Regions from separate parts of the Lactococcus protaetiae genome, predicted to be linked through region 2. Evidence: predicted binding sites of a transcription regulator. Region 2 holds the regulator's gene; each other region holds the start of a gene.
The links. Region 2 encodes Rex, which represses fermentation and respiration genes when NADH is low (regulators of the CRP and FNR family bind a similar motif). Its sites were predicted from a motif close to TTGTGAANTANTTCACAA; they were not measured.
Positions count from the first base shown of each region.

Region 1: FLP15_RS09790 (formate/nitrite transporter family protein) is a predicted target of Rex. The motif match lies at 9,666-9,683, and genes of this name have one in related genera.
Region 3: trhO (oxygen-dependent tRNA uridine(34) hydroxylase TrhO) is a predicted target of Rex. The motif match lies at 6,275-6,292, and genes of this name have one in related genera.

Region 1 covers NZ_CP041356.1:2,047,503-2,058,823, reverse strand. The annotation lists gene cls (cardiolipin synthase) at 1-1,289, shown strand, start outside; partial or broken gene FLP15_RS09825 (RsmF rRNA methyltransferase first C-terminal domain-containing protein) at 1,395-2,722, shown strand; gene rapZ (RNase adapter RapZ) at 2,866-3,753, shown strand; gene FLP15_RS09815 (gluconeogenesis factor YvcK family protein) at 3,750-4,730, shown strand; gene whiA (DNA-binding protein WhiA) at 4,984-5,910, shown strand; gene FLP15_RS09805 (TetR/AcrR family transcriptional regulator) at 6,228-6,785, opposite strand; gene FLP15_RS09800 (ABC transporter ATP-binding protein) at 6,971-7,849, shown strand; gene FLP15_RS09795 (ABC transporter permease) at 7,956-9,491, shown strand; gene FLP15_RS09790 (formate/nitrite transporter family protein) at 9,723-10,511, shown strand; gene ntdP (nucleoside tri-diphosphate phosphatase) at 10,657-11,187, opposite strand; gene FLP15_RS09780 (hypothetical protein) at 11,302-11,321, opposite strand, start outside.
Region 2 covers NZ_CP041356.1:1,732,222-1,743,542, reverse strand. The annotation lists gene FLP15_RS08425 (ABC-F family ATP-binding cassette domain-containing protein) at 1-172, opposite strand, end outside; gene FLP15_RS08420 (Spx/MgsR family RNA polymerase-binding regulatory protein) at 1,080-1,472, opposite strand; gene FLP15_RS08415 (PadR family transcriptional regulator) at 1,645-1,959, shown strand; gene FLP15_RS08410 (DUF1700 domain-containing protein) at 1,952-2,569, shown strand; gene FLP15_RS08405 (DUF4097 family beta strand repeat-containing protein) at 2,569-3,444, shown strand; gene FLP15_RS08400 (redox-sensing transcriptional repressor Rex) at 3,683-4,330, shown strand; gene FLP15_RS08395 (helix-turn-helix domain-containing protein) at 4,523-5,029, opposite strand; gene FLP15_RS08390 (sortase family protein) at 5,080-6,852, opposite strand; gene FLP15_RS08385 (pilin N-terminal domain-containing protein) at 7,083-7,778, opposite strand; gene FLP15_RS08380 (SpaA isopeptide-forming pilin-related protein) at 7,762-11,145, opposite strand; gene FLP15_RS08375 (SpaH/EbpB family LPXTG-anchored major pilin) at 11,171-11,321, opposite strand, start outside.
Region 3 covers NZ_CP041356.1:1,848,068-1,859,388, forward strand. The annotation lists gene FLP15_RS08865 (2-isopropylmalate synthase) at 1-1,035, opposite strand, end outside; gene trmFO (methylenetetrahydrofolate--tRNA-(uracil(54)-C(5))-methyltransferase (FADH(2)-oxidizing) TrmFO) at 1,514-2,854, opposite strand; gene topA (type I DNA topoisomerase) at 2,947-5,079, opposite strand; gene dprA (DNA-processing protein DprA) at 5,237-6,079, opposite strand; gene trhO (oxygen-dependent tRNA uridine(34) hydroxylase TrhO) at 6,379-7,332, shown strand; gene alsS (acetolactate synthase AlsS) at 7,441-9,105, opposite strand; gene FLP15_RS08895 (tetratricopeptide repeat protein) at 9,262-10,512, opposite strand; gene FLP15_RS08900 (AI-2E family transporter) at 11,029-11,321, opposite strand, start outside.

The DNA.
Region 1 (11,321 bases), 320 kb from region 2:
TGATTGGGCGTGGGATTTCACATTATCGTATTTTTAAAGATAGAAAAAGATTTCATATTGGTTTTGAAAAGCAACTTGGTCACGCTGAAAAAGCTTTTTCAGATCGTGCTTTTGTTAATAAGATGCGAAAGAATCATGTGATTGGACAGCTCATCAATATGTTGTATGTTGAAGAAAAATCAATTATTTCAACAAATACTGATGTTAAAATTTTTAATGACGGTAGAGAAAAATTTGATGCTCTAATCGAGGACATTAATAAGGCAAAACATCATGTTCATATGGAATATTATATTTTTAGAATGGACCATCTTGGTCACGAAATTTATGATGCTTTGCTTGCTGCGCGTCGGCGTGGGGTTGAGGTTCGCTTGTTGATGGATGCATGGGGCTCTAATAAGACGAAGCTAAAGGAATTTAAGGAATTGACTGAACTTGGAGGGCAAGTTGCACAGTTTTTCCCTTTAATTATGCCTTTGATTAATCCTAGAACAAACTATCGTCTGCACCGTAAGATTGTGGTCATTGATGGTGTGATTGGTTATACTGGTGGTTTTAATGTTGGAGATGAGTATGCTTCGGTCACGAAAAAATTTGGTTATTGGCGAGATAATCATTTGCGTTTAACAGGGGATATTGTCTATAGTTTGCAACATCGTTTTATTTTAGATTGGAATTCACAACATAAGTTTGAGATTACAGAGGGTGAGCCTTACTTTCCTGATTCTATTGCAATTGGGCATGTTGCGACACAGTTGGTTACTTCTGGGCCAGATGAGGATAAGGAACAGATTAAGTTAACTTATATGAAAATGATTTCTGGTGCTGAACGTGAAATTGTGATTCAAACGCCCTATTATATTCCTTCAGATGCTCTGCATGAATCATTGAAATTGGCACTTTTATCTGGTGTTCAGGTAAGGATGATGATTCCGAATAAGCCAGACCATCCTTTAGTTTATTGGGCGACTTATTTTCATGCAGCAGATTTGGTTAAATATGGTGCGAAAGTCTATACTTACGAAAATGGTTTTGTCCATTCTAAGACGTTAATTATTGATGGAGAGTACGCTTCAGTTGGTTCAGCGAATTTGGATTATCGGAGTCTTCAACTTTGTTTTGAGGCAAATGTGGTAATATATGATTATGATATTGCCCAAAAATTGAGAAGTGATTTTATGAAAGACTTGCAGTTGAGTCAAGGATTGACGCTTGAGCTTTATGAACAACGTTCAAATTGGATTCGATTTAAAGAAGGATTGGCACGGCTTATTTCCCCAATGCTGTAGTTATACCAGACTGGCTCTACAGTAGTTAGTGATTTGTATGTCAATGAATGTATTGAATCAGACATAGATATTTTATGAGAAAATAATGATTTCAATGAGGTTAAAATGGATTTACCTGTAGAATTTTTAGATAAATATAAGAATATTCTTGGAAATGACTTTGAAGCGTTTTTAAAAAGTTTTGATAGAGAAGCAGTGAGTGGCTTTCGGATAAACCCTTTAAAAAACTTGAGTAGTATTGAAAGTAGAGACTATGAAGCTATTTCTGAAAGTTCTTTTGGATATTATGGGAAAGTCTCTGGTAAGTCAGTTGAACACGTATGCGGTCTCGTCTATTCTCAAGAACCTGCGGCACAGGTGGTTGTTGAAAGTGCTGGGATTCAGCCAGGGATGAAAGTGCTTGATTTGTGTGCAGCACCGGGAGGTAAATCCACCCATTTACTTAGTTTTTTGGGAAATGAAGGATTATTAGTTTCAAATGAGATTTCTCATAAACGAAGTAAAATTTTGGTGGAAAATATTGAAAGATTTGGTGCTAGAAATGTAGTTGTTCTTAATGAAAGTCCCAAGAGACTAGCTAAGGTTTTTACGCAATATTTTGATGCTATTATACTAGATGCTCCGTGTTCTGGTGAAGGAATGTTTCGTAAAGATTCTGATGCAATACAGTATTGGTCTAGTGATTATCCTCAGAAATGTGCGAATTTACAGCGCGAAATCGTTGGGGAAGCCATGCAAATGCTAGCTCCTGGTGGGGCATTAATTTACTCAACGTGCACATGGTCTGAGGAAGAAAATGAGGATATTGTGAGATGGGTATTAGAAAATTATCCTACCATGACACTGACGAATATTCCGAAAATAAATGGACAATCAGAGGGAATTGATATGCCAGAGGTTGTGCGTTGTTGGCCTCATCATTTTCTAGGAGAAGGACAATTTATTGCTAAATTTAATGACAGACGTGATAAAGTTACTGACAAAAAAGTTAAAGTTGGTAAATCTAAACTGACCAATGAACAAAAGAAATTATGGATGAGTTTTATAAGAAAAGCTTACTGACAGATTTTTTGTCAGCGGGTATTTTACAGGTTTTTGGTGATAATTTATATTTTTTACCAGAGGCTTTGCCTGATTTATCTAAGTTAAAGATTGCTCGTAATGGTTTGCATTTGGGAGTTTTTAAGAAAAATCGTTTTGAACCTTCTTTTGCTCTAGGTTTGGCGTTGAGACCAGAAGAAGTGGTGCGAACATTAGAAATTAATGAAGAACAATTTAGAAAATATGTTGCTGGAGAGACTCTAGCGATTAATGAAACGATCAGTAACGGATGGGTGCAGCTTGTTATTAACGGAAATGGTTTGGGTTTTGCCAAATTTGTTAATGGTGTCGTTAAAAATTATTTTCCAAAGGGTTTGCGTTTTTCATATTAGACTTGAATGATATTGAGTCATAAGTGAATGAATAGAATGTTGTCAGTACTGACAGAAATCTGTCAGTGAGTAAAAAAGAGAGATGATGTTTTTCAAGATGAGGGATAGTCATTTCAAAGACAAAAATGAGAGGAACCTAACAAATGAGTAAAGAACTTAATGTTGTTATCATTACAGGGATGTCAGGAGCTGGTAAAACTGTGGCAATCCAGTCGTTTGAGGACATGGGATATTTTACAGTTGATAATATGCCGCCGACCTTGATTGAGAAATTTGTTGAATTATTGAATATGCCTGACAATAAAATTGACAAAGTTGCAATGGTTGTTGATATGCGTTCGAGAAGCTTTTTTGACCATTTATATAGTATCGTGACAGAGCTTTCAGACAATTCACAAATTAATTTTAAACTATTGTTTTTGGATGCAAATGATTCAGAACTTGTTTCGCGCTACAAAGAAACCAGACGGAGTCATCCGCTGGCTATTGACGGTAGAACTTTGGATGGAATTACCAAAGAACGCGAAATTTTGAGTGATTTGAAAAATTTAGCGGAAGTGGTTATTGATACGAGTGAATTGACCCCTCGTAATTTGCGTTCTAAAATTTTGCAACAATTTTCAATGAGTGTTGCTTCAACTTTTCGGATTGAAGTGATGTCTTTTGGCTTTAAATATGGTCTTCCATTAGATGCAGATTTGGTTTTTGATGTTCGCTTCTTACCTAATCCTCATTATATTCCAACACTTCGTGATAAAAATGGAACGGATGAAGAGGTTTATGACTATGTCATGAACCATCCGCAATCTGAGGAATTTTATCAAAATCTTATGAAAATGTTAGTTCCAATCTTGCCTGCTTACCAAAAAGAAGGAAAATCTGTTCTAACAATTGCATTTGGATGTACGGGCGGTCAACATCGCTCTGTAGCTTTTGCAGAGCGGGTATCAAAAACCCTTCAAGAACATTGGCATTTGAATACAAGCCATCGTGACAAAGACCGTAGGAAGGAAACGGTAAATCGTTCATGAGTAAGCCCAAAATAGTTGTAATTGGAGGCGGCACTGGTATTCCTGTCGTTCTGAGAGCATTGAGAAAAGAAAAAGTTGATTTAACAGCGATTGTGACAGTGGCAGATGATGGAGGCTCATCTGGACGAATTCGCTCGGCTGTAAGTATTGCACCACCGGGCGATTTACGAAATGTTTTGATTGCAATGTCTGATATGCCAAAATTTTATGCCGATATTTTACAATATCGCTTTGATGAGGCAGATGGGGAGCTTGCTGGACATCCGTTGGGAAATTTGATTATTGCTGCTATTTCTGAAATGCAAGGCTCAACTTATCGAGCCATTCAATCATTAGCGAAATTTTTTCATGTTGATGGTAAAATCTACCCCTCATCAGATGCTGCACTGACTTTGCACGCTGTTTTTAAGGATGGTTATGAAGTGGCTGGTGAGAGTCATATTGCCGGTCATAAAGGATTGATTGACCATGTTTATCTAACTGAAACGGCAACGGGGAATACACCTGTTGCTTCAAGAAATGTTGTAAAGTCTATCATGGAAGCAGATACAATCGTACTGGGACCTGGTTCACTTTTTACGTCTATCTTGCCAAATATTGTAATTCCCGAAATCTGTGAAGCGCTTTGGAAAACGAAAGCAAAAATCATTTATGTATGCAATATTATGACACAACGTGGTGAAACGGAGTATTTTACTGATGCAGACCATGTGCGCGTGTTGCATGAACATTTAGGAACAAATGTCATTGATACTGTACTTGTAAATATTGAAAAAGTACCAGAAGAGTATATGAATACTAATAAATTTGATGAGTATCTTGTTCAGGTTGAACATGATTTTGAAGCACTCAAAGCTGAAAAAGTTAATATTGTATCAAATAATTTTTTGGAGCTTCGTGATGGTGGAGCGTTTCATGATGGTGAAGCGGTAGCGCAAGAGATTATTGCTATTTCTCAGCAACAGATAAAAGATTGATGAACTGTAAGTAGAATTTTTTCTGTCAGCGTGCTGACAGAATTGATAATGCTTTCAAAAACTTCTGTCAGTGACAATGAGGACAACTCTACTCTGCTTTTTTGTCGAACTACGCTGATATAAGCTGCGATTGCTTCCTCTGCAATAGATGGTGTAGCAAAGTGGAGAGGCAGGCTGTTCATGCTCGGCATCAAAGGTAAAGCGAGTTGATTTCACAGCTCCAATAACAAAAATGAATGAAAAGAGTTAAAAAATGAGTTTTACAAGTGATGTCAAAAAAGAGTTAACCCGTAATCTTGCAACGACTGGCACCCTTTTAGCTCTTGTCCGAATGAATGGTTCGGTTGGTATTTCTGGTGGTTTGACCTTATCTATTGCAACTGAAAATGCGGGGACTGCCAAATATATCTATCAAATGTTGCTTGAACTTTATGAAATTCGTGCAGAAATTCGTGTCCACCAAAAAACAACCTTGTCAAAAAATAGAGTTTATACTGTATTTATTGAAGATGGTGCTACGGAGCTTCTTGATGAATTGAGTCTTGCAGATGCGTTGATGCTGGATAATGGTGTTCCTGATTTTGTAAAAAATGATAATCTGATGAGCCGTGATTATCTACGAGGAGCTTTTTTATCTTCTGGAAGTCTTCATAATCCAGAAAAAGGCGAATACCAACTCTCTATTGCTAATGTTTATCAAGAACACGCAGAAGACCTGCAGGAGATTTTTAGAAAATTTGAGCTAAATGCTAGAGTCATTGAACGAAAAAATCGCTGGATTTTATACCTTTCTAAAGCAGAAGAAATCATGGATTTTTTAACATTAATCGGAGCAATGCAGGCACGCCTTAAATTTGAGGATGCTAAGATGATTCGAGAAATGCGAGGTCTTGCGAATCGTCAGTCTAATTTTGAAAATGCAAATATTGCTAAGTCAGTTGCAGCAAGCCAAGAAGTGATTGAAGCCATTCATTTTTTAAACGAAAAAAAAGAACTTGAACAACTTCCCACGCAACTTACCGTAGTTGCTAAATTACGTCTTGAAAATCCAGAAGCTACGCTTAAAGAGTTGGGAGAACTTTTAGATCCACCACTTGGAAAATCGGGGGTCAATCATCGTCTACGCAAACTTGTTGAAGTTGCAAAAGAACTTAAAAACTCAGGTGTTTATACGGGCTAAATGCTGCGTCTATGATATATGTATAACAATGCGATGAACTGCAAAGATACTGCCTTGCGCTCGCGCAAGAAGTGGTTTGCGTGTAACGCAAACTTTAATTTCTAAATGGAACATTTAGAAATTAAACAGTATCAGTAGGAGTTTCATAAAACATTTGTCCATTTTCTCTAGTCGCTATCTTCGCTGCGCCACGCACTTGCTTTGATAAAATTGAGACTGTCAGCATACTGATTGGTTTTTGTCAGTACTGACAGATATAAAAAAATGGGAAAATCCCATTTTTTTATTTTGATTTATCAAGTTTTATTAATGGAGAACTATTTTAGTCCATTAATGAAAAAGCGGGTAAGTATCCCAGTTTTTTGAAATAGGTAATCTGCGGATAAACCTTTCATTCCTGAGATGAAGATATTGACAAGAAATAGGAAGTCATCTTTGGTGAAGTCTTTTGAAATTTTACCTTCATCCTGTCCTTTTTGAAAAAGTTTATCATAAATTTTCATCTGCACCGTGACAGCATCGGTATCGAAAAAATCAGGACTTTCAGAGTATTGTGTCATCAAATTTTGAGAAAATATCGGAGAATAATGCTCAAGCTGTTTTAGCTTCATTTGGGTGATTCCCTCATAAGTTTCTTCAAAGTTCAGATCGCTTTGAATGATTTCTTCAACTTGTGCTGCCATATTTTCAAAGGCGTGCATAATGACAATGTTCATTAAATGATTTTTATTTTTATAATACTTAAATAATGTAACCTTTGACACTACTGCTTTTTGAGCAATTTCATCAACAGTGATTTCTTTAATTTCTTTTTCATTCAACAATGTAAAAGTCGTGTCTAAAATGGCTTTTTTCTTTTTTTCTGTTTGATTCATGAGGAAAACCTTTCCAATCTTACTGACAAAAAACTGTCAGTACTGACAAATCTATTTTCTATAAAAAATTATAGCTTTTTTGTTGAACTAATTCAAGGAAAAGAGTACAATATGAACTATAAAGTTAAGTTTAGTTCATAAATTACTTTATAAACAATGAAATTATCCTTATGGAGGACTTAATTATGGTAAAAGTAGTCGAAGTAAAAGGGCTTCAAAAAAACTTTGGTAAGTTTCAAGCGCTCAAAGATGTAAGTTTTGATGTCAATGCTGGAGAGGTGCTCGGCTACATCGGACCTAACGGTGCTGGTAAATCAACAACGATTAGGACTTTGCTTGGTATTATCCGTGCAAATGGTGGCTCAGCCAAAATATTTGGAAAAGATGTCTGGACAGATGCCATTGAGATTCATAAGCAAATTGCCTATGTTCCAGGTGATGTTTATCTCTGGCCCAATCTATCAGGAGGAGAGATTATTGATCTTTTTTTGAAGCTTCATGGTAAAGGAAATGCGGCTAAACGAGATGAATTAATTAAAAAATTCGAGTTAGACCCAAAGAAAAAAGCTCGGTCTTATTCTAAAGGAAATCGACAAAAGATTGCACTTATTGCAGCGCTATCAAGCGATGCTGAACTATATATTTTTGACGAACCAACTTCTGGACTTGACCCATTGATGGAGGCGATTTTTCAGGAAGAAGTTGGAAGGCTTAAAGCTGCAGGGAAAGCGATTCTTTTATCAAGTCATATCTTGTCTGAAGTTGAAAAGCTGGCAGACCGTGTTGCAGTCATCCGTAAAGGTGAAATCGTAGAAACTGGTAGTCTTGAGGATTTGCGACATTTAACGCGTTATCAATATAAGATTGAAACAGGGCAAGTTCCGACAGGTCTTGAAACCCTTAGCTCTGTTCATGACTTAAAAATTGATGGCACAAAAGCAAGCTTCCAAGCTGATAGTGATAAAGTAGATGAAATATTATCAACGATTACACAATATGGTGTGAAAAAACTTGAATCTATGCCACCAACGCTTGAAGATTTATTTATGCGTCACTATGAATAAAAAGTTGGGAGATGAAAATAATGAATAAACCGCTTTATAAAACGGGGCGCTGTTCAAATCACTCCTAAAACGTGATTGGCTAAAATTAATATTTTGGGTGCTAGGGATGTTAGCATTTGCAGCATCTGGTGCAGGCAAGATGGAAGTTGCTTCAAGCCCAGCAACAGCAGCAACAATGTATACCATGTTTGTAAAAAATCCAGCGATGTTGGGACTTTTCGGTGCAACACCAATTAAAAATCCAAGTGCGTACACTTTAGGACCTATCTTTGGACAAACGATGACTTTGATTACGGCGATTACTTTTGCCATTATCTCAATTATCTATGTGGTTAATCGAACGCGTAAGGAAGAAGATGATGGGATAGCAGAGCTTTTTCGCTCATTTTCTATTGGTAAATTATCAAATACAACAGCAGTTGTGATTGAGCTTGTGTTGTTGCACATTGTGATGGCACTTTTGCTCGCATTCTCTATTCAAGCGCAAAATGTTGACGGTTTGAATAATCTTTCTAGTAATTTGTTGTTTGCGAGTAGCACTTCAGCACAAGGATTAATGTGGGGAATGGTTGCACTGTTCTTTGCTCAGATTTTTCCAGATGCTGGTGGAGCTAAAGGAACAACTTTTGGTCTTCTAGGACTTCTTTATGTGATACGAATGGGAACAGATGTAGGTGCACCTCAAGCAGGATGGTTCAATCCACTTTCATGGGGCTATCTTGGATTTCCTTATGCAACAGGTCATGAATCTTGGCTAGGTGTTGGGCTAACGCTTATCTTTTCGATACTGATGTTGGCACTTGCCTATATGCTCGAAATTAAACGCGATGTGAACGCTGGTTATTTGCCTGAAGGACGTGGACGTGCTCATGCTAAAAGAACGCTGCTCAGTTTACCTGGTTTGGTGCTAAGCTTGCAAAAAAAGATGATTATTGGTTGGCTATTGGCTGTCTTTGTCTTGGGCTTGGTTTATGGCTCAATGTTTGGACAAATGGATCAATTTATCAGTGGCAATGAGCTGGTTAAGCAGATTTTTATAGGAAATGCAACAGCGACAGATGCGATTACTGGAAACTTTATGGTTACTTTGTTTTCTATTTTGTCCATTTTAGTATCTGCTTTTGCAGTGATTTTACTCTCTCGGATGACTGCCGAGGAACGGAAGAATCGTCAAGAACAACTTTATGCTTTGCCGATTTCTAGGTTGAAAGTTTATCTGACCTATGTGTTGACTGCAATTATTGGAAGTGTTGTCGCACAATTTCTGGCTGTGCTTGGTATTTATGTTGAACAGTTAGGAAATAAAAATGCTTTAAGTTTTGCTGATGTAATGAAACCTGGGATGATTTGGATAGTCGGAATTGTATTTGTTGTTGCACTTCTAAGTTTACTTGTGGCTTTTATTCCACGAGCTTCAGGCGCAATTTGGGTCTATCTTGGTTTCTTACTCTTTATGAGTTATCTTGGACATATTCTTGATTTACCTCAATGGATTGAAAAATTGAGTATTTACGATTATATCCCAAAACTTCCTGTTGATAAGATGGATTGGGGCAGTGTGTCAGTAATTTTGATTCTGTCAGTACTGATGATTGTGATTGGTTTTGTCGGTTATCGCAGACGTGATTTGATTGGTGGTTAGTAGTACCAAGATTCTGAAATGAGATATGGAATAAAAAGCTGTCAGTACTCTGACAGCTTTTTGATTTTTTATCCACTTGTGATTTTGTAAAGTAAGGATAGAGAAGGAGTATCATAAGCGACGAAGCGTTGTATAATCGCGTTTTTACAGTATTTCTAAGCATTTCGCTAAATTTTGTGATAGAATAAACAAGTTGTTTTTATAAATTATATTTTCAGGAGAAATTTTATCATGATGAATCCGGCAGAAATTCTGTCAGCAACTATTCACCACGGACAGGAAAAAGTGAAGCGACCGTTTTTAGAAAAAGCAGTGCTTGGTTTTATTGGTGGAGCAATGATTTCCTTTGGTTATTTGCTTTACATTCGGGCTGTGGCGAGTGTAGCGGAACCTTTGGGTAGCCTTGCAAGCCTAATTGGAGCAAGTGTTTTCCCCATTGGATTGATTGTCATCTTGTTGGGTGGTGGAGAATTGATTACGTCAAATATGACTGCGGTTTCAACATCATTTTTCGCTAAAAAGGTCAAATTTGCTGATTTAATAAAAAATTGGGTGGTCATCACAATTTTTAATGTACTTGGGGCAATTTTTGTTGCTTTCGTTTTCGGACACTTGGTTGGATTGACAAGTAGCGGAGTTTTTCGCGAAGAACTTTTTAGTCTGGCACAAGGAAAAATTGGTGCAAGCTGGTATCAAGAAATCCTCTCTGGCATAGGTTGTAATTGGTTTGTCGGCATTGCAATGTGGATGTGCTATGGTGCAAAAGATGCAGCAGGAAAACTTTTGGCAGTTTGGTTTCCGATTATGGCTTTTGTCGCAATTGGTTTTCAGCATAGCGTAGCAAATGCGTTTGTTATTCCAGCAGCTATTTTTGAACATGGGGCGACTTGGCTTGATTTTGGTCGTAATTTTATCTTTGTTTATGCTGGTAATATTATCGGAGGAGCAATTTTTGTTGCAGGCTTTTATACTTTAGGTTATCGCAGGCAAGCAAGAGAGCAGATAGAACAAAAAAGTTAATGAAGTCAAGACTTATCCAACGAGAGCAAACACTCTTGTTGAATTTATGTTGGATGAAATTCAAAACATAGTGTTGCTTCATCGCCTAAGGAGATGTTAGCATACACTTGTTTTGATAAAAATAACTCTGTCAGTACTGACAGAGTTATTTTTTTAACTGATGATAACGATCATACCAAATCTCAACATATTCCTTAGAAAATGGTCCTTTTTCATTGTTAATCCAGTCAACAAGAATTTTCACATTTTCTTTTAAAACATAATCAATTTCCTTTGGATAGCGCATTTGACGACGGTGACGTTCATATTCTTCAACGTCAAGCAGCTTTTTTTCACCGTCTTTGAAGACTTTCACATCAAGGTCGTAATCAATGTATTTCAGCGCTTCGTTATCAAGGACGAAGGGACTCGCTAGATTGCAGTAGTAGCTGACGCCTTCCTCACGAATCATAGCAATGATGTTAAACCAAAACTTTTTGTGGAAATAAACAATCGCAGGCTCACGTGTCACCCAACGGCGGTCGTCGCTCTCGGTCACGAGCGTGTGGTCATTCACCCCAATAATTGAATTTTCATTTGTTTTCAGAACCATTGTATCGCGCCAAGTGCGATGCAGGCTCCCATCATGTTTATAGCTTTGAATCGTGATAAAGTCGCCTTCTTTTGGTATTTTCAAGGAGCTGTACCAACTTTCTCAATTCAAAGTTCTCGTTTATTATTTTATCATATTTTTGAGAAAATTGTAAGTTCAGAATGTCACAGAAAAATCTTCCGCTTGTAAAACCTGACATCACTGCTTATCAGAAGAAT
Region 2 (11,321 bases):
CTGCACTTGGCTCCTCAACTCCAGCAATAATTTTTAATAAGGTGGATTTTCCAGCACCATTTCGTCCAACCAAAGCCATACGCGACTTATCTTGCAAACTAAAATTAATATCTTTAAATAAAACATCGCCACCAAAAGTACGAGCGATGCCATTTCCTTGTAGTAAAATCATAATTCTATTTAAACCTCTTCATAAAACGATGTCCTTTAACTTTTTGAAGTATGCTAGTTTCATTTTAATATCCAGTAGGATATTATCGAAGTAAATGCGTGCTATCTCCGCCCTTTTGGGCTACGCTGTCGATGCTCGCTAAGGCGCTGAAGCACCCAGTCGCAATCGCAACACCCCTACCTCTTATGTAGGGGATGAAGCAGCACCAACTTTGAATTTCGTCCGACTGCCCTAGGGCGTTAGTGCTTTAGCACTTAGGCTTCAGGGACAAGACCACTTCGCCTTGCGACTTTAGTTGATTGCGATTTGAACTTGCCACTTTAGTGGCTTAGTGAAATCGACAGCGAAGCAAAGTGGAGATAGAGCGAATGGATAACGAAGCTTCGCTACGGTGTGACCCCATATCGAAGATGTTAAGCAGACTGTTGCAGCTTTAGCTGCGTACAGGTCGCTGAGTTGTTACACCTAGAGGTTGTATCTTAAATTCAGTGGTGAGTTGCCCTTTTATCAGTCGCATTGCCTTTTGCTCTTGCTGCTTTAACAGCTAAGCAAACGGACAGCGTAGCGCAGCGAAGATAGCGACTAGAGAAAATGGACAAATGTTTTACGAAACTCCCACTGAATAAGTCTTGACTTCATACCACAGGACTCATTTATTGGCGTTTATCCACGACGGATTAGCTTTACTTCTATTTTTAGCTGTCAGGCACTCGTATTAATTATATCATTTCAAATCGGCTTTTGGTACTCTTTTTCTAACTCATCATTGAAGAAGCAATTATTTAATCAGTAATTATGATTCTCTTTCTTTTCGATATGGAGATATAAGCAAAGACAAAGCTAGATTTTTGCGAAATTAAAATAGACTTACTCATATTGGTAAGTCTATTTGCTCATTTCCCCACGCTTAAGCTAGAACCATTCTTGATTTCAAGGCAACTCTACGTGCTTCCGTAGGAATAAAACTACGAATTTTTTCTTTATTATAACCAATCAGTAATTGTCTTTCATCTAAAATAAGTGGTCTCTTCAAAAATCTTGGCTCTCTTTGGATTAAAGCGATAGCTTCATCGAGGTGTAAATTTCCAAAATCATAAACAACTTCCAAGTATTTCTTGCTTCGACTAGAAATAATATCTTCAAAACCATTTTCTGATAAGGATAACATCCCGATTAAATCCTCCTTACTCAGCAAATTTGGTGATAATTTAATTTCTCTAAACGCGATACCATGAGTTTGTAACCATTTTCTCGCTTTTCTACACGATGTGCAAGAACTACTAAGATAAAGTTTAATCATATTTTCTCCTTAACTAAATGATCACTGATTCCTGAAAATCTTTGTTTCTATCGTAATTCTATTTTATCATTAAAAGAATACATTTGAAAACGTTTTAAGTATCACATAATAATTTGACTTTATACTATATTTCATATAATATAGTATTATAAACGATATAGAAAGGAAATCTATGGAAATTCAAATCCCAAGTCTTTTACTTGACGGCACCGTTTTAGCCTTACTTAATCAAGAAGACCTTTATGGGTACATTATCACAAAAAATGTCCAAGAACGGCTTCCTATAAGCGAATCAACAATGTATCCTGTACTCCGTCGTCTCAAAAAAAATGAATTACTTGAAACCTATGATGTTCCTTTTGAAGGAAGAATGAGACGTTATTACAGAATCACTTCCGATGGAAAAGATGAACTCAAAAAAATTACAGAAGATTGGAAGAACTTTCGACAAATTATTGATGAAATGTTAGGAGAAACAGATGAATAACTATCTTAATGAGGTTCAAAAACACCTGTCGGGTATTCCTCAAAAAGAAACCATTGAACTTTTGGAATACTATGAAGAATATTTTCTTGATGCAAACCTCACTTTAGAACAAATTATAGAAAAATATGGAACACCAAAAAAATTTGCTCAAGCACTCAAAATGACCTATTTCTTAGAACATGATGATGAAAATAGTACAGCTGTTCAGCCTCAAAACCCCAAACACAGATTGCAATTGGTTTGGTTGATTGTTCTCGGACTCTTTGCCTCTCCCTTGTTGCTTCCTGTCGCTTTAAGTCTTTTTCTTGTTTTATTTGCTTGCTGCATTGTGCTTTTCGCCTTATTATTCTCTTGCTATATTACAGTAATTGCTCTGATTTTTAGTGGATTTTTTACTCTGATTTCTGCTTTTGGAATTCTCGCACAGAGTTTGATAACTTTCATCTTCTTCACAGGGATTGCTTTTGTTGCTATCGGTCTTGGATTTATTTTTACTCCGTTAACACTCGAATTTACCCATATTTTGTTTAATTTATTTATGAAATTTATCAAATGGATCGGTTACAAATTAACAAAAAAATCGAATATTAAGGTGAGGGGAGCAATTTGATGAAATTTAAAAATCTTATGATAGCTGGTGCTGTGCTTTTGGTTTTAGGTTGCGCACTCGGACTCATCGGATTCGGGATGGGAGCGCATAGAAGTATCATCTGGAAAAATGGTCATCCACAACTTAGCAAGATGATTGTCGCTCATCAAACTCTCAATTCCTCTGTAGAAAATCTTAAAATTAATGCGTCAGATGTCAATGTATCGTTTAAAGAAGGTTCTGAGTTTAAAGTTGAGTCACGCCTACTTGACCGTAATACAATGATTACTTCTCAAGGAAAAAATGCAATCATTCAGACAAAATCAACTGGTTTTAAAGGTCCAACTTTATCTTTTGCTTCTGCTCAAAAAGAGTCGTTAATCATCACACTTCCTGACAAAAATCAGATTAAATCTTTACAATTACAACTTTCTGATACAACAATAACACTAGAACATTTTTCTTTGAAAAATTTTTCAGGTCAGTTTCGTGATACCAGGTTGACTGCTCGTCATTTATCCGTAGCTTCTCCGGCAGTACTTAACTTCTCAGATAGTCATCTTGAGATTTCAGACAGTCAATTTTCAACCCTTATTTCTAAAGGGACAGACTCGCACCTCATGCTGACCAACTTACAGACCAATCTCTTTAATGTCAGTGCCAATGATTCTGCTTTTGATACAAGCGCACTTACTGTCAAAAAATCTGGCACGTGGACACTTAATGATAGCCGACTCACATTAAATTATCCTAAGGTAGCTGGTCTGATGATTGATGGACAAGATAGCGCACTCCATGTGAGTCATCAGCGCCAAAGCTTTCCCTTTACTGATGGTAATTTGAATCAAGCCCTTAAAATTTCTGTCAGTGATAGTCAGGTTAATTTGAATCACTAATTAATTACAGAAAAACTGTCAGTATGCTGACAGTTTTTTTATGCTTCATTTATATTATTTATTCGTCTGACAACACATTGTCAGCGCTGACAATAACGGTCATAATTCACTTCCGTTATTTTTGGTTGATAATTTCACAAACTTTTGGTAAAATTATCACAAAAGAAACAGATTTAACTCTTGAAATAAAAATTTAAGATGAAATGTGCTAAAATACACATTTTATACGGAGAAAAAAATGACTGACACTAAATTAAATAAAACTTTACCAAAAGCAACCGCAAAACGTCTTCCTCAGTATTATCGTTTATTTAAAAATCTGGTTGAGGAAAATATCACACGGACCAATTCGCAATTGATTTCTGAAAAAATTGGTGTAGATGCTGCAACAATCCGTCGAGACTTCTCTCTTTTCGGTGAACTTGGGCGCCGTGGTTATGGTTATGAAACACAAGCATTACGCGACTTTTTCGGCGAATTACTTGGTCAAGACCAAGAAACACATTTGGCACTGATTGGGGTGGGAAATCTCGGGCGAGCATTGCTTCACTACCACTTCCAAGAACGCAATAAAATGAGAATTACTCAAGCCTATGACATTTCTGGAAATCCATTAGTGGGTACACAGACAGACGATGGTATCCCAATCTTTAATATTTCTGATTTAGAGAAAAATGTAAAAAAATCAGATATTAAAACTGCTATTCTTTCTGTTAGAAAAGAAGACGCTCAGGAAGTCGTTGATATTTTGATTAAAGCTGGTATCAAAGGAATTCTAAATTTCGCGCCTATTCGCCTTCGTGTCCCATCAGATGTTGTTGTTCAATCTATTGATCTCACTAAAGAGCTTCAAACATTGCTTTTCTTCATGAATGACAATAAATAAAAATAGACAAGCCGTAATAAAAAGAATCGCCAATAAAGTGATTCTTTTTTTGTTAAACCAATTAAAAAACATAGACATAAATCTAATTACAGAGATGTCTAAATTCCATAATTTTCATAATTGAACTATTTTTTAACTTAAAAGTGCTGACAGAATTCACACACTCTCTCCTAAAATACTTCCTTTAAGCCATTAATCTCTTAAAAGCCAGTCTAATGTCACATTTCCCATATCTGCAATTTGGATAAGGTAACTTAGCGATGGAACAAATTGGTTATTTTCCATTTCATCGATAATACGAACTGATAAACTTGGAGAAAGTTTTTCACCAAATTCCTCCTTTGAATATTTCAACGTATAGCGAATACGCCTTATTTTTACACCAAACTTTACTGGAACTTTTGAATCTAAAAAACCTAAATTTTCAAATGAATCCTTAGTTTTTTCTTCTCTATCATGTTGCTTCGTCATCACATTCAAGTTTCTGTTTTCTCTAATAATCCCCTCCAATCCTTTTTCAACCTTTTCCAAAAAATCATCCCCAGCTTTTTTTCTAAAAAACAAAACATCAGCCACTATCGTTCCCGGATAATCTATTTTTTCTGAAAGCCTTAAAATTGGGATTCTATAACGCTGAATGACTTTCTTAATCGCTTTTATTCGTTCATTGATTTCTTTTTGTTTTTCAAGATTGCCCATAAATCTCTGACTCCTTTATCACTCCTATCACTTCTTCTCTAGCGCAAAACTCAAAGTAAATTTAAAAAAAGAATAGGAACCATCAAAAGTAACACAATAGGAATAAGAGTTTGCATCGGATTATTAATAATAGCCGCTGCAATCCTCATCCCTAAAACAGTAATTGACGAATAACTAGAGCCAGTATATATTTCGCTAGATAACTTAGATGCCGTTCTGCTCATCCCCAAATCCTTTAAACGTTCGTTATCTAGTTGATTTAATGACTCTTTTTTCACCAAATCTCCCTGTACAACACGACGAAATTGAGTTCCCATTCCACCTTCACAACGAATAAGAGTAATCATTGCCCCACTTCTCCTATCTTGTGGCTGTTCAATATATTGTGTCTCAGTTTCCTTAACGACCTGATTTGTCGTAACTTTATAAACATAAACATTTTTGAAATCTGAGGCATAAATCACATCTCCCTTTTTTAACTTATTGATTTTTCCCAAAAGAACTGGACTTGACTCTCCTTTGTTATTAGGAATATTGTGTGCAAGCAAAACATAATTTCCCTTTCCCAACTGCTGCTGAACACTATACGTAGCTGCACCATTCAATAAATTATCATTATTCATCCCAGCCAATATTGGAAGATTAATTTGTTGACTAGGGATTACTATTTTCCCAACACCCCAATCATTGACTGTTTGATTAAAATTTATCTTAGCCTCAGCATAATTTCCAATCCCAACAGATGTGACATCTGACTCTGTATAATTAGCACGATTAATCTTATCTAAATTATAATTTGAGAGCTGTTCTGTCTTCCCTACCTCAATACTATTCATCTGCCTCTGATGTTGAATCTGTGTGTAGCCATAAATAGTAAATCCTAAAACTGCAACCATCACGATAATTAGCGTGATAAAAAGGATTTTGACTGCTTTAAATAACCTGCGCAGCCTTTTTTCTGAAGTTTCTCGATTCCCTTCATTCATCATTTTAACCGCTTGATTATATTGACCTTTTAATATACGGTATAAAATCAAGATAATAATAAATAAAAGAATACAAAGACTCAATGAAGCAATAACCACCTTAGTATAGCTGAACATATCTCGATGAGTTACTTTTTCTTTTTGAGCTTTACTATACGGGATACGAACCCCATTTACCAAAAGACGATAAGTATTGATTCCTGGCGGAGTGCAAGTAACCAAAGTAACCATATCTTTACCAGGAATAATCTTAACTTTATCTACCTGAGAAGGTAGAACTTCGTCCATAGATTGAATCTGATAAGCCAATTTTTTCTTTAAAACATTAATGTAGAAAATATCTCCTACCTGAAGATTCCGCACATTTGTGAACAATACCTGATTTTGTAGTCCAGAATGTCCTGCAATAACAGCACGAGTATTTTTTCCTCCAATCGGAACTGATGAAGGCTGAAAATGCCCCAATCCGTCATTCAAAGTCAATTCATTCGTGCCATGAAAAACAGGCATATTTTTAATATCAATCGCTGGAATATCTAGCGTTGCCATAACTCCACCAACATTAATTGTGTTTTTATACTTGATATTAGGATAAGGTGCGACTTCTCCTTGCTGTTGAGCAAAAATATTATCATTATATTCCTGAGCATCCTTTAATTTTTGTTCAATATCTGATTTAGAAATTTTTTCTAATCGATTATCATAATGAGCAACAGCTGTTGAGCGCTGTTGATTTGCAAAATAATCTCCTACAATAGGGTACACTAATGCACCAATACCAACAAAAATAAAGATAATTGCGGCAACTAGCAATACTGGAATTTTTTTCTTTCTCATCGTTTCCCCTTTTCTTGTGGTAATGAATAAAATAATTACTGATATTATTCCATTCATTACCACAAGAAGAATTTCTTCCTGTGATAATCATTAATATAGAATCTAACAATAAAAACTTGTTAAAAAAGATAGATAAAAAGGAGAAAGAAATAGTAAGAGTATTATCATCAGAGCATGCAAATTTTTCAAATTAATCATGACACCTGCTCTACTCTTCCTCCTTTTTATCATTATTTAGTATAGTGCTTAGACTTGATGATAAACAGACCATATAATCCTGCACAAATCACTATGAATAAAGCGATATAAATAGGATATAAAGAACTTTCACTTCCAGAAGTTTGCGGAATGTTACTTATTTCCTTAGCTCTTGAAGATGTTGTTTCTTTTTGAGGAGATATGACACTAGATTTTGGATAGAGATAAACGTGATTCAAAATCTGACCGTTTTGTAAAGTCATTGGAAGTTGAACGATAACAGGTGCCGCGGGATTCTGAATCCCCGCTCCTTGAAGTTCTGTTACTCTATATATTCCTGCTGGAAGCGTAATCGTTGCTTGTCCCTCACCATCTGTAGTAATCACTTGAGAATGATTGTTAGGAGCAATTTCAAACGGTACATTCTCATCATTACTTGGTATGACCTCATCAATCTTATACTGAACCCCTGACATTATTGTTAAATCATTTCCCGATGAGTCTTTAGCTTCATTAGCTCCCAAAATCGACCCTGTTGGATGCTTCGGTAAATTAGAATTTTGAAGCTGCGATTCAGAAAGTTTATATTTCACAATTGTCAACGAAGTATCAGGAGTTGATGTATCTGCAAAGGTCAAGTTTTTAGAAACAAAACTGAAAAAGAGAAATGAAATGAACAAAAGTATTTTAAAAGCAGTTGAAATTTTTATTTTATTCAATAACATCATTTTCCTCTCCTTTCTTTCTCTTGTTTTGGATGAGGTATCCTGCACCTAGTGTAATTAGTCCTACAAGTCCTAAACTACTTGCTACAATTAGTGGCACTTGGTTTGATCCATCACCTCCTGTGCTAGGAAGAACAGTTTGTGGACTATCACCTGCAAATGCTACTGTAACACCATTATTTGACGATGAAACCGTGACAGGAATTGGTTTTTTCAACAGTTCATACCCTGCAGGAGCTTTTGTTTCTACAAGAGTATAATCTCCATACCAAACATTACTAAAATGAATTTGACCGTATTGGTCTGTTGTTGCAGTTCCTACTGTTTTCCCGCTCGCATCAACCAAATCAAAGACTGCACCAGACAAAGGATTTCCCTTAGTCAAATGATAATTAGAGTCAATATCTGGTTTTCCATCACTATCCGTATCCACAGTTGTACCTGTTTCAAATTTAAGCAAGTATACATCACCTGTATAGTTTTCCATTGCAACCCCAACTTTGATTGGTTCAATAACTTGGGAAGTATTTTCCTGATAAGCAAAGGAATTCCAAGCTGCCCGATTTGTTGGATTACTTGTAGGGTCTCCTGAAACATTAGTTGCAAGGGCGCTTGTTTCTCCTGCTGAGATAAGTTGAGCTACCGTTGGAGCTTGCATCGTGAAAGTATAAATCAAATTAGAAATATTACTCCACGTATCTCCAGCGTTTTGTTTAATCATATAGCTATGAATTTGAGACCAATCCGTTACTTGACTAGCACTTTGCCAATTGGCGGTCTGAACTCCACTCGGGTCTGTCAATTGAGTCGTTGTATTAGGATAAGCCACATTAGCTGTTAAATCTGAACGAGAGGGATTTTTAGCTGTAGAATAATAAACTGTAACATGACTATTCCAAGAACTAGGTAAACTAATAGGTCCCGTCAAAATAGGAGTAAATTGAGAACCTCTAGCAGTATTGTCCGTAATCCCTAAATCTCCCACAGATGGAAGTACATCTACAAAGACAAAGTTAGTAAGTGTCTGATTTGGATTACGTGTAGTCAAGGCTATTTTATAATCAATTGTCCCACCAGGTGAAACATGACCAAAGGTAGAGTATCCTGAATCCAAATTCCCCTGTACTTGCTTTTGAACATTTAAACCATAGTTACTCAATACCGTATATTGATTGCCTGATTTAACCAACTTATCTGTACTGCTACCATTGTTATTGATATCTGCTGTTTTTGCAATATCATCTGAACCGTTATCTGTCAACAAGAACGAATCCGTTATTTTACTTGGAGCAGTAGGAACTGTGAGGTTTGTATCACTTGATGCCCCAAAAGTATAGAGTTGGATAGGGGAGGAAGCTGTACTGTCGATGTTTACATTAAAACCGTACCATAGAGCTTGGCCTGGTTGTAAAATACTATCACTTGTCCAACTAATTAAAACTTGTTCCTGCCCTGTACCATTATAATTTGTAGAAAGTATCTTAACAGTACCATTAGCATTATTTCCATCTGTCGTTGCGCTATCCCATGAGTTACCAATCGCACTCCTTAGCTGATAGCTGGGATTTACTGTATTAACTGTTACACCCTTAGGTAAGATAACCACTGCTGTAAATGGACCGTTCATATTTGAGGTTGATGTGTTGATATTTCCAAAGTTACCTGTCACACGATTAGCTCCCAAATTTACAACTCCATTATTATTTGTGTCAAAACTAATCTTGGAAGTTGCAACTGGAGGACTCGGTACTGGACGAGCAACTATTTCTGCTGTTCTTGCTCCAACAACGTTACTAGGGTTTGTAGAATTAGATGTAGTATCAATGGTTACTGGTTGACCCGCTGCATTATAACCAGATATTTTATAAACCACAGTATTCGTGACTTTCCCCACATAACCACTTTGTATCGTGAAATTTAACGCCATATTACTCGCATACATTCCTGCGGGAGCATAGGTGTAATTATATCTCACATTAGAAACATGACTATCTTGAGGTAATCCCAATTGAGTAAAGATTGCACTCATCTGATAAGTTGTTAGGTCTGTCGCATTAGTGACTGCTTTATATTCTGTCCCATTTACTGTAATATAAATATCCATATTAGGATGTTGCGCACCAACCATAGCCGTGCTCGGGTTGTTAGCCGCATCATAAGCTAAGACATAACTTGGAACATACAAAGAACTTAAATTCAAATGTGGGTCGATTGAATAGTAAGCCACATATGAAGTCATATCTTTGGTTTGACTATTAGCTGCATTATCTCGAATATTAAAGGCTGTCGCCCAAGTTTGGTCATTATAAAGCGTTGGATCTGGATTTGAGCCTTGAGTCCACTGTGATTGATAAAAACCAGCCGCCGCATTTGCACCATGTTGCAATACCCAAATATTTCCTGAAGGTAATTCTGGAGCAGAAGGATCACTTAAACCCATACTAACCGATGCTGATGAAGTATTTGTCACAGGGTTTCCATTCAAGTCTGTCGCAGTTGCTTTCACACTATTAGTCAATTTTGAAAAATTAGTTGTGCTGGTTATCGTCGTTTTTACATTGATTGTCTTATTATATAAATCTCCTGTTGCTGCTTGTTGTTGAGCCATAGTTGGTGCTCCAAAAGTCCAAGTAACTGTATTATTTGAAGCATTATATACACCACCAGAATCATCACTAACATAAGACAATCCATCTGGAAGAGTATCTACCACTACAATATTAGATCCTTCTTTAAGATACAATAAACCCGTTGTTTTATTAATATCTGCAACTTTAATTTGCCAATTGATGATATCATTCGTTGCAGGAGGACGTGAGATAGTTTTGCCACTTGAATCTGTAATTGAAGCCGCTGTTTTAGATGTACTAATTGTATTAGATGCATTGACTGTCACCGATGCATTGTCGGCTGCATTTCCATCAAAATTATCTGCAGTAAACTTAGCAGCTAATGTTAGTGTCGTTCCATTCGGAGTAGAGCCATTAGTCGTTGCTACTTTCAGGACTAGAGAATAATCTAATCCAGAACTAACTGTCCCTAAATTATAGGTTAAAGTATTAGCTGTAGTATCATAAACAGGTGTTATTCCATTAATCGCAATACTATTTAAAGGCATATTGGCAGTATCTAAACTAAACCCTGTTGGAACACTGACTGTTAATTTAGCATTATTATACGTCGTATTAATCCCTGTTACTTTGAAATCCATACGATACAAGGCATCTTGTCCAGATAATGTGGAACTCATCATATTCGAGACATTAACATCTACGTTCAATGTTCCTACAGCAAATACATTAGCGGCTGGAAACAGTGCTGTAAAAAGAAGTATCAACATTCCTACAAAAGTACCTACTTTTTTCTTCACTTCTGCTGTCTCCTTTCTCTAAAAATTATACTTCCTTTGATTGACGTTTTTTACGCGCTACAATGATTGCTGTACCAATACCAATTGAACCAAGTGCAAGGGTTACGAGTAATACTTGTCCTGCTCCACCTGTAAATGGCAAATCTGTTGATTTTTGGTCTGCTACTGTTAATTCT
Region 3 (11,321 bases), 120 kb from region 2:
AATTCCAAGGGTTGACAATTTATTCATAAAAGCATGACGTCCAGATAACTTCCCTAAAGGTAGTGAATTGTGGAAGGCACCAACTAGTTCAGGTGTGATAATTTCATAAGTTTGAGCATTTTTTAGTACACCATCTTGATGAATACCCGATTCATGTGCAAAAGCATTCTTGCCTACCACAGCTTTATTTTTAGGAATCGCAATACCTGAAAATTGGCTAACGAGTGCAGCAGTATTAATCGTTTCCGAAAGTTGTAAAGGAGAATTTGCTTCATAAAAATCTTCACGAATATGTAAAGCAACAGCAATTTCTTCCAGGGCAGCATTTCCAGCACGTTCGCCAATTCCATTCACAGTTCCCTCAACACGTCCAGCTCCAGCTTTAATCGCTGCCAGAGAATTAGCAACTGCCATCCCTAAATCATCATGACAGTGAGGACTAAAAATAATTTCACGCTCAGATTTCACATTTTCAATGAGCATTTTAAAAATTTTTGCATATTCTTCTGGTGTTGTATAACCCACCGTATCAGGAATGTTGATGTATGTCGCCCCAGCATCCACTGCAGTTTGCACAGCTTTCAAAAGGAAGTCAGGTTCTGTACGTGTTGCATCTTCAGGAGAGAACTCAACAATTTCGATACGCTCCCGAGCATATTTTACACATTTCTTGATTGTTGCTAAAACTTCATCCGGAGTCATCTTCAGTTTATATTCCATATGAATAGGACTTGTTGCAATAAAGACGTGAATTTGTGGATGTTTAGCCGTTTTAACTGCCTCTACTGCACGATCTATATCCGAAATCACACAACGAGCAAGTCCCGTAACTGCTGTTTGTTGCAATGCTTCTGAGATTTGCTTTACAGCTTCAAAACTATCTGGACTTGCTGCGGGGAAGCCTGCTTCAATAACAGAAATTCCCCATTTTTCTAGCTGTTTAGCAATGGCTACTTTTTCTGTAATCGAGAAGCTAACTCCCGGTGTTTGCTCTCCATCTCTGAGCGTAGTGTCAAAAAATTCAATTTTCCTCATGTTCTTTTCTTCCTTTTTTAAAATATTAAAAACAAAAAAGACGTCCTTGAGGACGTCTCTCTGGTCCTCGAAATGACTATCGCCAAACAGGACCTACACATTTTAGCCAAATTGATAGCTAATGTAGGCCCACCTTGATCAACAACAATGAAAATTGTTTGTATGTCATTTCAAGTTCCTCTTTTGTTAATTTATATTATAATACTCTTAATATTTTAAATTGTCAACAAAATACTGTATTTTACCTCAAAAAAAGTCTATTAGCATTATCTAATAGACTTTTGTGTTCACATTATTCTGTTCAAAATCGAAATAGAACACTTTTTTAACTCAGCAAGTGCTGCTATCTCTGCCCTTTGGGCCACGCTGTCCATCCTTGCTATGGTGCTAAAGAACCTAGTCGGAGTGGCAATTCCCCCACCTCTATTTGGTAGGGGAGAAAGAATTCCCCACCAATGAGTAGTCACTTCAATCAAGTTTACTTACTTAATGAGATTGTTTTTTCTAAATCTCTTAGCGCCCTTTCAGCTACTTTTGCATACCGTTCCTTTTTGTCACGAATGCGCGGTCCATCTAGCTCTTCAACAATTCCGAAAGTGACATTCATCGGCTGAAAATGTTTACTATCAGCATGAGTGATATAATAAGGTAAACTTCCGATTGCGGTTGTTTGTGGGAAAATAATTGTTTCTTCACCTTTAAATAAACGAGCAGCATTTATTCCAGCTACCAAACCAGAGGCTGCAGACTCAACATAACCTTCAACGCCTGTCATTTGACCAGCAAAAAAAATATTTTCTTGTTTTCGTGATTGAAAAGTTTGTTCAAGTAAATGAGGTGAATCCATATATGAGTTTCTGTGCATCACACCAAAACGTACAAATTCAGCATTTTCAAGACCTGGAATCATACGAAAAACGCGCTTTTGTTCACCCCATTTAAGATGAGTTTGAAAACCAACGATATTATAAAGTGAAGCGCTAGCATTATCTTGACGAAGTTGTACTACTGCATAAGGTGTCTTAAATTCTCCATCACGAGGTCCCATATAATCCTCTGGATACTCAAGGCCAACCGGTTTCATAGGACCAAAAAGCATGGTTTTATATCCACGTTTTGCCATTTCTTCGATAGGCATACATCCCTCAAAAACCTTCATATCTTCAAAAGAATTTAATGGTGCTTCTTCTGCTGTAATTAATGCTTCTTGAAAAGCTTGAAATTCTTCCTTAGTCATAGGACAGTTGATATAATCAGCCTCTCCCTTATCGTATCGAGATTTTTTGTAGACTTTGTTAAAATCAATCGAATTTGCATCAATAATTGGAGCAGCAGCATCATAAAAATAAAAACCATCACCACCATTAAGTTCATGAATTTTTGCGGCTAAGCAATCTGAAGTCAAGGGACCTGTTGCAATAATTGTTATCTCATCTTCTGGAAGTTCAGTGATTTCTTCACGGAATACTTCAATTAAAGGATGCTCAGAAACATGAGAGGTAACAAAGTTAGAAAAAGCATCACGGTCTACAGCTAATGCACCACCTGCAGGTACTTGTGTCGCCTGCGCTCCCTGCATGATTACTGAATCAAGTCTTCTCATTTCTTCTTTTAATAATCCTACTGCATTTGTGATTGATGCACCACGAAAAGAATTAGAACAGACAAGTTCTGCAAATTTATCAGTTTTATGCTGAGGGGTAGGCTTCACTCCACGCATTTCATAAAGTTTAACTGGGATACCACGTTTAGCAATTTGGTAAGCCGCCTCAGAGCCTGCGAGACCCGCTCCAATAACATTGATATGTGTTTTTTTCATTCCTTTATTGTAGCAAAAAAAGCTAAAATTTTCAGCTTTTTCAACCTTCTAAGAGTTCTCACTAAAAGCTAAGTTGTAAAAAACTAGCTTTTTTATTTTTGTTTTTCTTCTTGATAATCACACTCAGTATTGGAACATACAACTTGTTTACCGCCACCTCGTACTTTTTTCTCAACAAGAAAATCACCAGATTTAGGGCAATCCCGACCAATAGGCTTATCCCAACTTGTAAAATCGCAATCTGGATACCGGTCGCAACCATAGAAAAGGCGATTTTTCTTAGTTTTACGCTCAATGATATTTCCCTCATGACATATAGGACATTTCACACCAATATCTTTGACGATTGCTTTTGTGTTACGACAATCTGGAAAATTACTACAAGCATAGAACTTACCAAAACGCCCGAGCTTGATTACCATTGGGCTACCACAAACATCACAGTTGAATCCAGCAGGTTCATCCTTGATTTGAATTTTTTCCATACCTTCTTCTGCATTGTTAAGCTCCTTAGCAAATGGCTTATAAAATTGGTCAACAACTTCAACCCATTTACGTTTACCTTCCTCAACTTCATCAAGGTCTTTTTCCATTTCAGCAGTAAACTCAGTATTTACAATATTAGGGAAAAATTCAACAATAAGTTTATTTACAATTTCTCCCAATTCGGTAGGTTCAAAACGTTTTGTAACCAACCTTACGTAATACCGTTTCTGTATTGTTTCTAATGTTGGAGCATACGTCGATGGACGTCCAACCCCATTTTCTTCTAATGTCTTAATTAAAGTAGCTTCAGAATATCGTGCAGGGGGTTGCGTAAAGTGTTGTTCAGGTTTTGTAGAAACTTTCTTAACGGTTTCATTTTCTTCCATTTCAGGAAGCATATTTGACTTATCAGAGTCATTATAAATAGTGAGGTAACCGTCAAATTTCACTTGCGAACCATTAGCGACAAAGGTAACACCGTTTTGTGATAAATTCACTTTCATAGTATCAAAAACGGCGGCGGTCATTTGACTAGCAACAAAACGATTCCAAATAAGTGTATAAAGTTTGAGCTGATCTTTATCTAAATATTTAGCGATGAGTTCTGGTGTATTAAAGACATTTGACGGACGAATTGCCTCATGAGCATCTTGTGCACTTGCAGCGTTTTTAACTTTTGAACCATGCTTACTATATTTTTCGCCGAATTTGTCAGCAATATAATTATGGGCAGCATTCTGAGCCACAGGAGAAATCCGAGTAGAGTCCGTACGCATATAGGTAATCAGCCCTTGATGTCCTTGACTTCCTAGTGTGAGACCTTCATAGAGTTGTTGAGCAACCATCATTGTTTTTCGTGTTCGAAAATTAATTTTATTTGCTGCATCTTGTTGCATAGACGAAGTTGTATAAGGAAGAGGTGCGTTTCTTCTACGTTCTTTTCTCTCTACTTTATCGACATTAAAGTCTGGGCCATCCAAACGTTGCATCACTTCTATGACGTCTTCATTGTTATCAAGCGCACGTTTTTTACCATCAATTCCCCAAAATGATGCTTTAAATTTTTTAGTTCCTTTTTTAAATTCACCATCAATTGTCCAGTATTCTTGAGGAATAAAAGCATTGATTTCATTTTCTCGGTCTACAATAAGTTTTAGTGCAATGGATTGGACACGTCCTGCAGATAACCCTTTTTTAACTTTTTTCCATAAGATTGGACTGATTGAATAACCAACCAGACGGTCAAGTACGCGGCGTGCTTGCTGGGCATCAACAAGATCTACGTCAATTTGGCGTGGTTCTTTGAAAGCATTTTTCACGGCATCTTTTGTAATTTCATTAAAGACGACACGATTTTTTTCCTCAAGTGGTAAGTCAAGAATATGTGCTAAATGCCATGAAATTGCCTCACCTTCACGGTCCGGGTCACTCGCGAGATAAACAGCTTTAGCCGCTTTAGCTTCTTTTTTTAGTGAATTTATTAGAGGAGCTTTCCCTCTGATATTGATATATTGTGGTTCATAGTCGTGTTCAATATCAACAGACATTGAAGACTTTTTGAGGTCACGAATATGTCCCACACTGGCTACAACTTTATAATTGCGACCAAGATATTTTTCAATTGTTTTAGCTTTGGCAGGGGACTCTACAATAACGAGATTTTTCCCTGGGGTAACTTTTTTTCTAGTTACCTTTTTCTTAGATGTAGTTTTTGTTTTATTTTTAATTGCTGTTGGCATATATTTATTCCTAATGAAAATTTGATACTTCCACCATAATAAAGTGTTTTTTTCAATATGTCAAGTTATTTCATTTTCTTATAGGAAAACTCATTATATTTTTTATTTTAAAAAAAGGTGTAATCCTTTGATATATAAATGTTTTAACGTTTTTTTATTAATACGTATACTCTCCTAAAATATCTTGTCCTTTAAAAACTAATTTAGCCCCCTGTTGAATAAGATAATTACAGCCGTCAGAAAAACCATCAGCGATATTTCCAGGTACAGCAAAGACATCCCTTCCCTCTTCCAAAGCTCGCTCACACGTAATTAAGCTACCACTTCTTAATTTTGCTTCAACAACCACGACACCTCTTGATAGACCTGCGATAATACGATTACGTTCGGGAAAATGATATTTGAGAGGTTTTTCTCCAGGTGCATATTCAGAAAGAATAAGCTGTTTTTTTGAGAGATATTCTTGTATTTTTCGGTTCTCAGTAGGGTAAAAAATATCCAATCCTGTTCCTATAACAGCAATAGTTGATGTTTGATTTTTAATAGCAGAAATATGACTTGCAGCATCAATTCCTTTTGCTAATCCACTGACAATCGTGAAACTCTGATTGAGTTCCTTGATTAATTTTTGAACAGCTTTAACACCGTTTGGTGTTGATTCGCGACTTCCGACAAACGCAACTTTAGGTGTTTTAAGTAATTCTATATTTCCCTGATAAAAAATTAAAACAGGAGGATTATAGATTTCTTTTAACCTTTCTGGGTAATTTTCATCAAGAATGGAAAAAGATGAAAATTTCTTGTACTTCTCTCTCAGTTCTTTAACATTCTGATTTTTATAGGATTCAATGAAATTTGAGATAGATTTGATTTGTGCAACTTGCGCCATTTGACGTAAACTCATCTTCATTTCACATTTTCTATAAAATTTTAGTAGTTTATTCACTCCTAAATTGGTCATTCCAGCATTTTTCCAACGAAATAAATCGAAATTTGTTATCATAGTTCCTCCGAATTTTTTATTAACTAATTATAATTAACACCAGTCCTATTGGTTGATATAAACTCCCCACGAATTGTGAAGTGAGACTCGTATATTATTATTTACGAAAAAATACTGATGTTGTCACAATAAAAATTAATAATATGAGAATATTATCTGAAAACGAAGGATAATGCTACTAAATCAAAAACTTTGTTAGCAAAGGCACAAGCATTTTCTTTGCTTTGGATTAAAGAAAAATGGTTAAATTGTATCTGGATTATATTGTAATCAATAAACCCCTAAGGAGAATAATAATGACTCAAGATTATCGAGTACTACTATATTATAAATACGTTCCAATTGAAGATGGTGCAGCTTTTGCTGAACACCATCTATTAGAGTGTAAGAAAATCGGTCTCAAAGGAAGAATTCTTGTTGCTGATGAAGGAATCAATGGGACAGTTTCAGGAACAGTTGAACAAACTGATGCTTATATGAAACTTATGAACGCTGACTCTCGTTTTTCTAAAATGGTATTCAAAATTGACGAAACTGAAGAACATGCCTTTAAGAAAATGCACGTCCGTTATAGACCAGAACTTGTGAATTTAAGCCTTGATGATGATATCAATCCTCTGGACCTGACTGGTGACTATCTTACTCCAAAAGAGTTTCGTGAAGCGATGTTAGATGAAGATACAGTAGTCATTGATGCTAGAAATGATTATGAGTTTGACCTCGGACATTTCCGAGGTGCCATTCGTCCTGAAATTCGTAATTTTCGCGAACTTCCTCAATGGATTCGTGATAATAAAGAACAATTTATGGAAAAACGTATTTTAACTTATTGTACAGGTGGAATTCGATGTGAAAAGTTTTCTGGATGGCTCGTTCGAGAGGGTTTTAAGGATGTAGGGCAACTTCATGGTGGAATTGCTACTTACGGTAAAGACCCTGAAGTTCAAGGAGACTTGTGGGATGGTCAGATGTATGTATTTGACAGTCGTATCGCTGTATCTATCAATCAAAAAGAACATATTATCGTTGGACGTGACTGGTTTGATGGTAGCCCTTGTGAACGTTATATCAATTGTGCCAATCCAGAGTGTAATCGCCGTATTCTTTCATCTGAAGAAAACGAAATAAAATACTTAGGAAGCTGTTCTCATGAGTGTCGTATTCACCCTAATAACCGTTACATCACTTCTCATCACTTATCAGAAGATGAAGTAAACGATGCGCTTGCTTTAATTGAAAAAGTTTCCTGATTGAGATTACCCCTCTTGAATATTCAAGAGGGGTTTAATATAAAAAAGTTCTGGATGAACAGAACTTTTAATTTAGTAGTTTGACATTTTTTATTATTTTTGGATGGATCAATAGAATTCTTCTGGTAGCAATTTTTCAGCTAATTTGCTGTTATCTGAATAGTCAAGTGGAACATCAATTACAACAGGTCCAGTTGTATCAGGAATTGATTTAAGGATTTCAGTCAGTTCTTCTTTTGTATGCGCACGATACCCTTTGGCTCCCATAGATTCTGCATATTTTACATAGTCAACGAAACCAAAATCAACTGCGGCTGAACGTCCATATTTCATTTCTTCTTGGAATTTAACCATGTCATAGTGACCATCATTCCAAATAATTTGAATGATTGGAAGGTTTAAACGAACTGCTGTTTCAAGTTCTTGCCCCGTGAAAAGGAACCCACCATCACCTGAGTGCGAATAAACTTTTTTCCCAGGACGAAGAAGAGCTGCAGTAATAGCCCACGGAAGTGCTACTCCAAGAGTCTGCATCCCATTTGAGAAGAGCAAATGACGTGGTTCATAGGATTTGAAATGACGCGCCATCCAGATATAGAGAGAACCTACATCAACAGTGACAGTTTCGTCATCTTTTACAATCTCTTGAAATGTTGTTACGAGGTCAAGTGGATGCATACGACCTTCAACTGTATTTTCGGTATCAAACTCATGTTGTTCTGCTACTTCATGTAGTCCATCAAGATATTCTTTCGTTCCTTCAGGAATTTGATAGCCACGTACAGCTGGCAAAAGGTTATCAAGTGTTGCTGCAATGTCACCAATGAGTTCACGCTCTGGTTGGTAATAAGTATCAATCTCAGCAATGGCATTATCAATAACAATGATACGGCTATCAATCTCGGCATTCCAGTTACGAGCCTCATACTCAATTGGGTCATAGCCTACTGCAATGACTAAGTCTGAGCGTTTCAAAAGCATATCTCCTGGTTGATTGCGGAAAAGTCCAATCCGACCATAGAATGTATGCTCTAAGTCACGCGAAATGACACCAGCCCCTTGGAAAGTTTCAACAACAGGAATATTTACATGAGTAAGTAAGTTACGTAATGATAAAGCTACTTTTGCATCTGAGGCACCAGCACCAACAAGAATAACAGGTAAAACAGCATTTTTAATTGCTTGTGCAAGGTAATTAATATCATCAATTGAAGCATTTCCCATTTTGGGGTCAGATAATGGTTTAATCGCTTTAAGTGTAACTTCCGAGTCTGTCACATCTTGTGGAATAGACAAGAATGTTGCACCTGGACGACCAGTTTTTGCAATCCGATAGGCATTTGCAATTGTTTCAGAGAGTGTCGTAGGATCAAGAACTTCTGCCGAATACTTAGTGGCAGCTTGCATCATAGCCGCATTATCCATTGATTGATGAGCGCGCTTCAGTCTATCACTACGTTTAACTTGACCGCCAATAGCAAGGATTGCGTCTCCTTCAGATGTAGCAGTCAGTAGCGGAGTAGCAAGGTTTGAAACTCCTGGTCCACTGGTTACAACAGCTACTCCAGGCTCACCTGTAAGACGTCCTACAGCTTGTGCCATAAAAGCTGCTCCTTGTTCGTGACGAGTCACGACAAGTTTTGGTCCTTTTTCATTTTCTAAAAGGTCAAAAACACGGTCAATTTTTGCTCCTGGAATACCAAAAACATATTTTACATTATGATTAATTAGACTATCTACAATTAAATCTGCGCCAAATTTTTTATCAGACATGACTTCTCTCATTCTTTATAAGTTTATATTATAATCATCAAATAATTTCAGACTACTTCATTTCAATTCTATCAGAACTTTTATGCTTTTACAATTAATCGCAATTTAGATAAAACCTGTCAGTACGCTGACAGGTTATTATTATACTGCTTCCTTTTATTCTTGGTATTCAGAAAGTAATATTCTCATTTCTTCATCATCTGGAACTAAATCTAAGTATTGCGCAATGAGTGATTTGGCTTTATCTGCTTGACCGATTTCACGCAAAAATTCGATATAGTCTGACAAAAATTCAGGATTCTCTGACAGGCTCGTCAGCATTAATTCTTCGTATAATTTACTTGCTTCTAGGTCTTTTTCAAGCGCTTTATAACTACTTGCAAAGAGCCATTGAGCAAGTGGATGTTCTTCCTCTAATAGAGATTGTAAATTTATAACGGCTTCGAAATCATCTTCGTTAAAATATAGATTTGCGAGTAAAAAGACCGTTTCATCATGTAATTCAGGAAAGTTTAACGCTTCCATAAGATAATGCTCAGCTGCTTCAGCATTTTTTAATTTAAAGCTTATCTTTGAAGCGAAATGTAAGAGTGGAACAGAATTAGGATTTTTTTGCAACCCTTTTTCTGCCATATTTAACGATTCTTCAAACTGTTGATTTTCTTCCAAAGTTTGAGCATAAGCAAGCTCGTAACTCAAAAAATCAACGTCCATTTTCTCTAATTTTTTAAACGCAGAAATTGCGCGTGATTCGTTATGAATTTCTCCGTATAAAAGTGCAATCTCGTATAGCGTTTCTGCTTTTTTATCAAATTCAAATGATTTTTCTAAGAAAGAAATGGCATTTTCAAAATTACCTAATTGGGCATAAGAATCGCCTATTCTTTGGTAAATTGAAATTTTTGTATCATGTAAAATTTTACGTTCAGAAAGTTTAGCATATTCAGTGATTGCAGCTTGATAGTCTCCTTGAGCATAGTAAGATTCAGCAAGAGCAAAAGTAATCAGCGGGGAATCTGAATATTCACGAGCTTCTTCTAGCTTAGAGATTGCTGTCTCAAAGTCTCCATCAAATTGGTATAAATCAGCAATCTTGACAAGAGCAGCAACATAGTTTTCATCCTGTGAGGGAATTTGATAGAGATAATTTAGAGCCTCGTCTAAGTTACCATTATCCTCAGCGATTTCAGCGAGATTAATCAGATAGTCTGTTGACTCTGGATGATTTTGCATGATTTTATCATAAATTTGCTGACTTTCATCAATGAATCCCATCATCTGTAAATATTCTGCAAGGTCTGAGAGTAGCTCATCATCATCGTTTTTTAGTGCTTTAGCAAGCGAATTTTGCATTCCAATCAAATCGCCTTGGTGTAAAAAATCAATCGTATCTTCTGAATAAGACATTTGAATTCCTTTCTTTTGAAGTGATTACTTCATTGGTGGGGGATTCTTTCGCCCCACCAATGTTAGGATACAACCTCTAGGTGTAACAACTAAGCGACCTGTACGCAGCTAAAGCTGCAACAGTCTGACATCAAAGATATGAGGTCACACCTCCGCTTCGCTGTCGATTTCACTAAGCCACTAAAGTGGCAAGTTCAAATCGCAATCGACTAAAGTCGCAAGGCGAAGTGGTCTTGCGACTTTAGTCGATTGCGCTAAGTAGAACAAAAGCAGAGCTCGTCACTTCGCCTTATCGCTTTGCCTTTTGCTCTTACTGCTTTAGCAGTTAAGCAAAAGGACAGCGGAGCAACGAAGTTGCATAGAGAGTTCGTAGAACGGCGTGCGAAGCATGTAGCGAGTTGCGACTTCGACTAGGCACGTTCGTGCCGTAGCGAGAATCGACAGCGAAGCGGAGATAGTGCGTGCTAAGTTAAATCTGTATTTCTCAAGCTCCAAAAGTGGTTGACTTGAATCATATTAGTCTTCAAACTCTTCTTGACCGACCTCTTCTCTATAAAGCACTGAAATTTCTCGATACCACCAATAAAAATGAACGACAATAACTTTTATTGCTGCGTAAAATGGGATTCCGAGTAAAACACCCCAAACCCCGAAAATTTTCCCTGCTGTAAGCAAGACAAATAAAATCGTAATAGGGTGGACAGCTAGTTGTTTTCCAAGAATAAGTGGTGAAACAAAACGTCCTTCAATTGTTTGCTCAATAACGATAACAATCAATACTTTCACTAACATGAAAGGTCCACCAATGG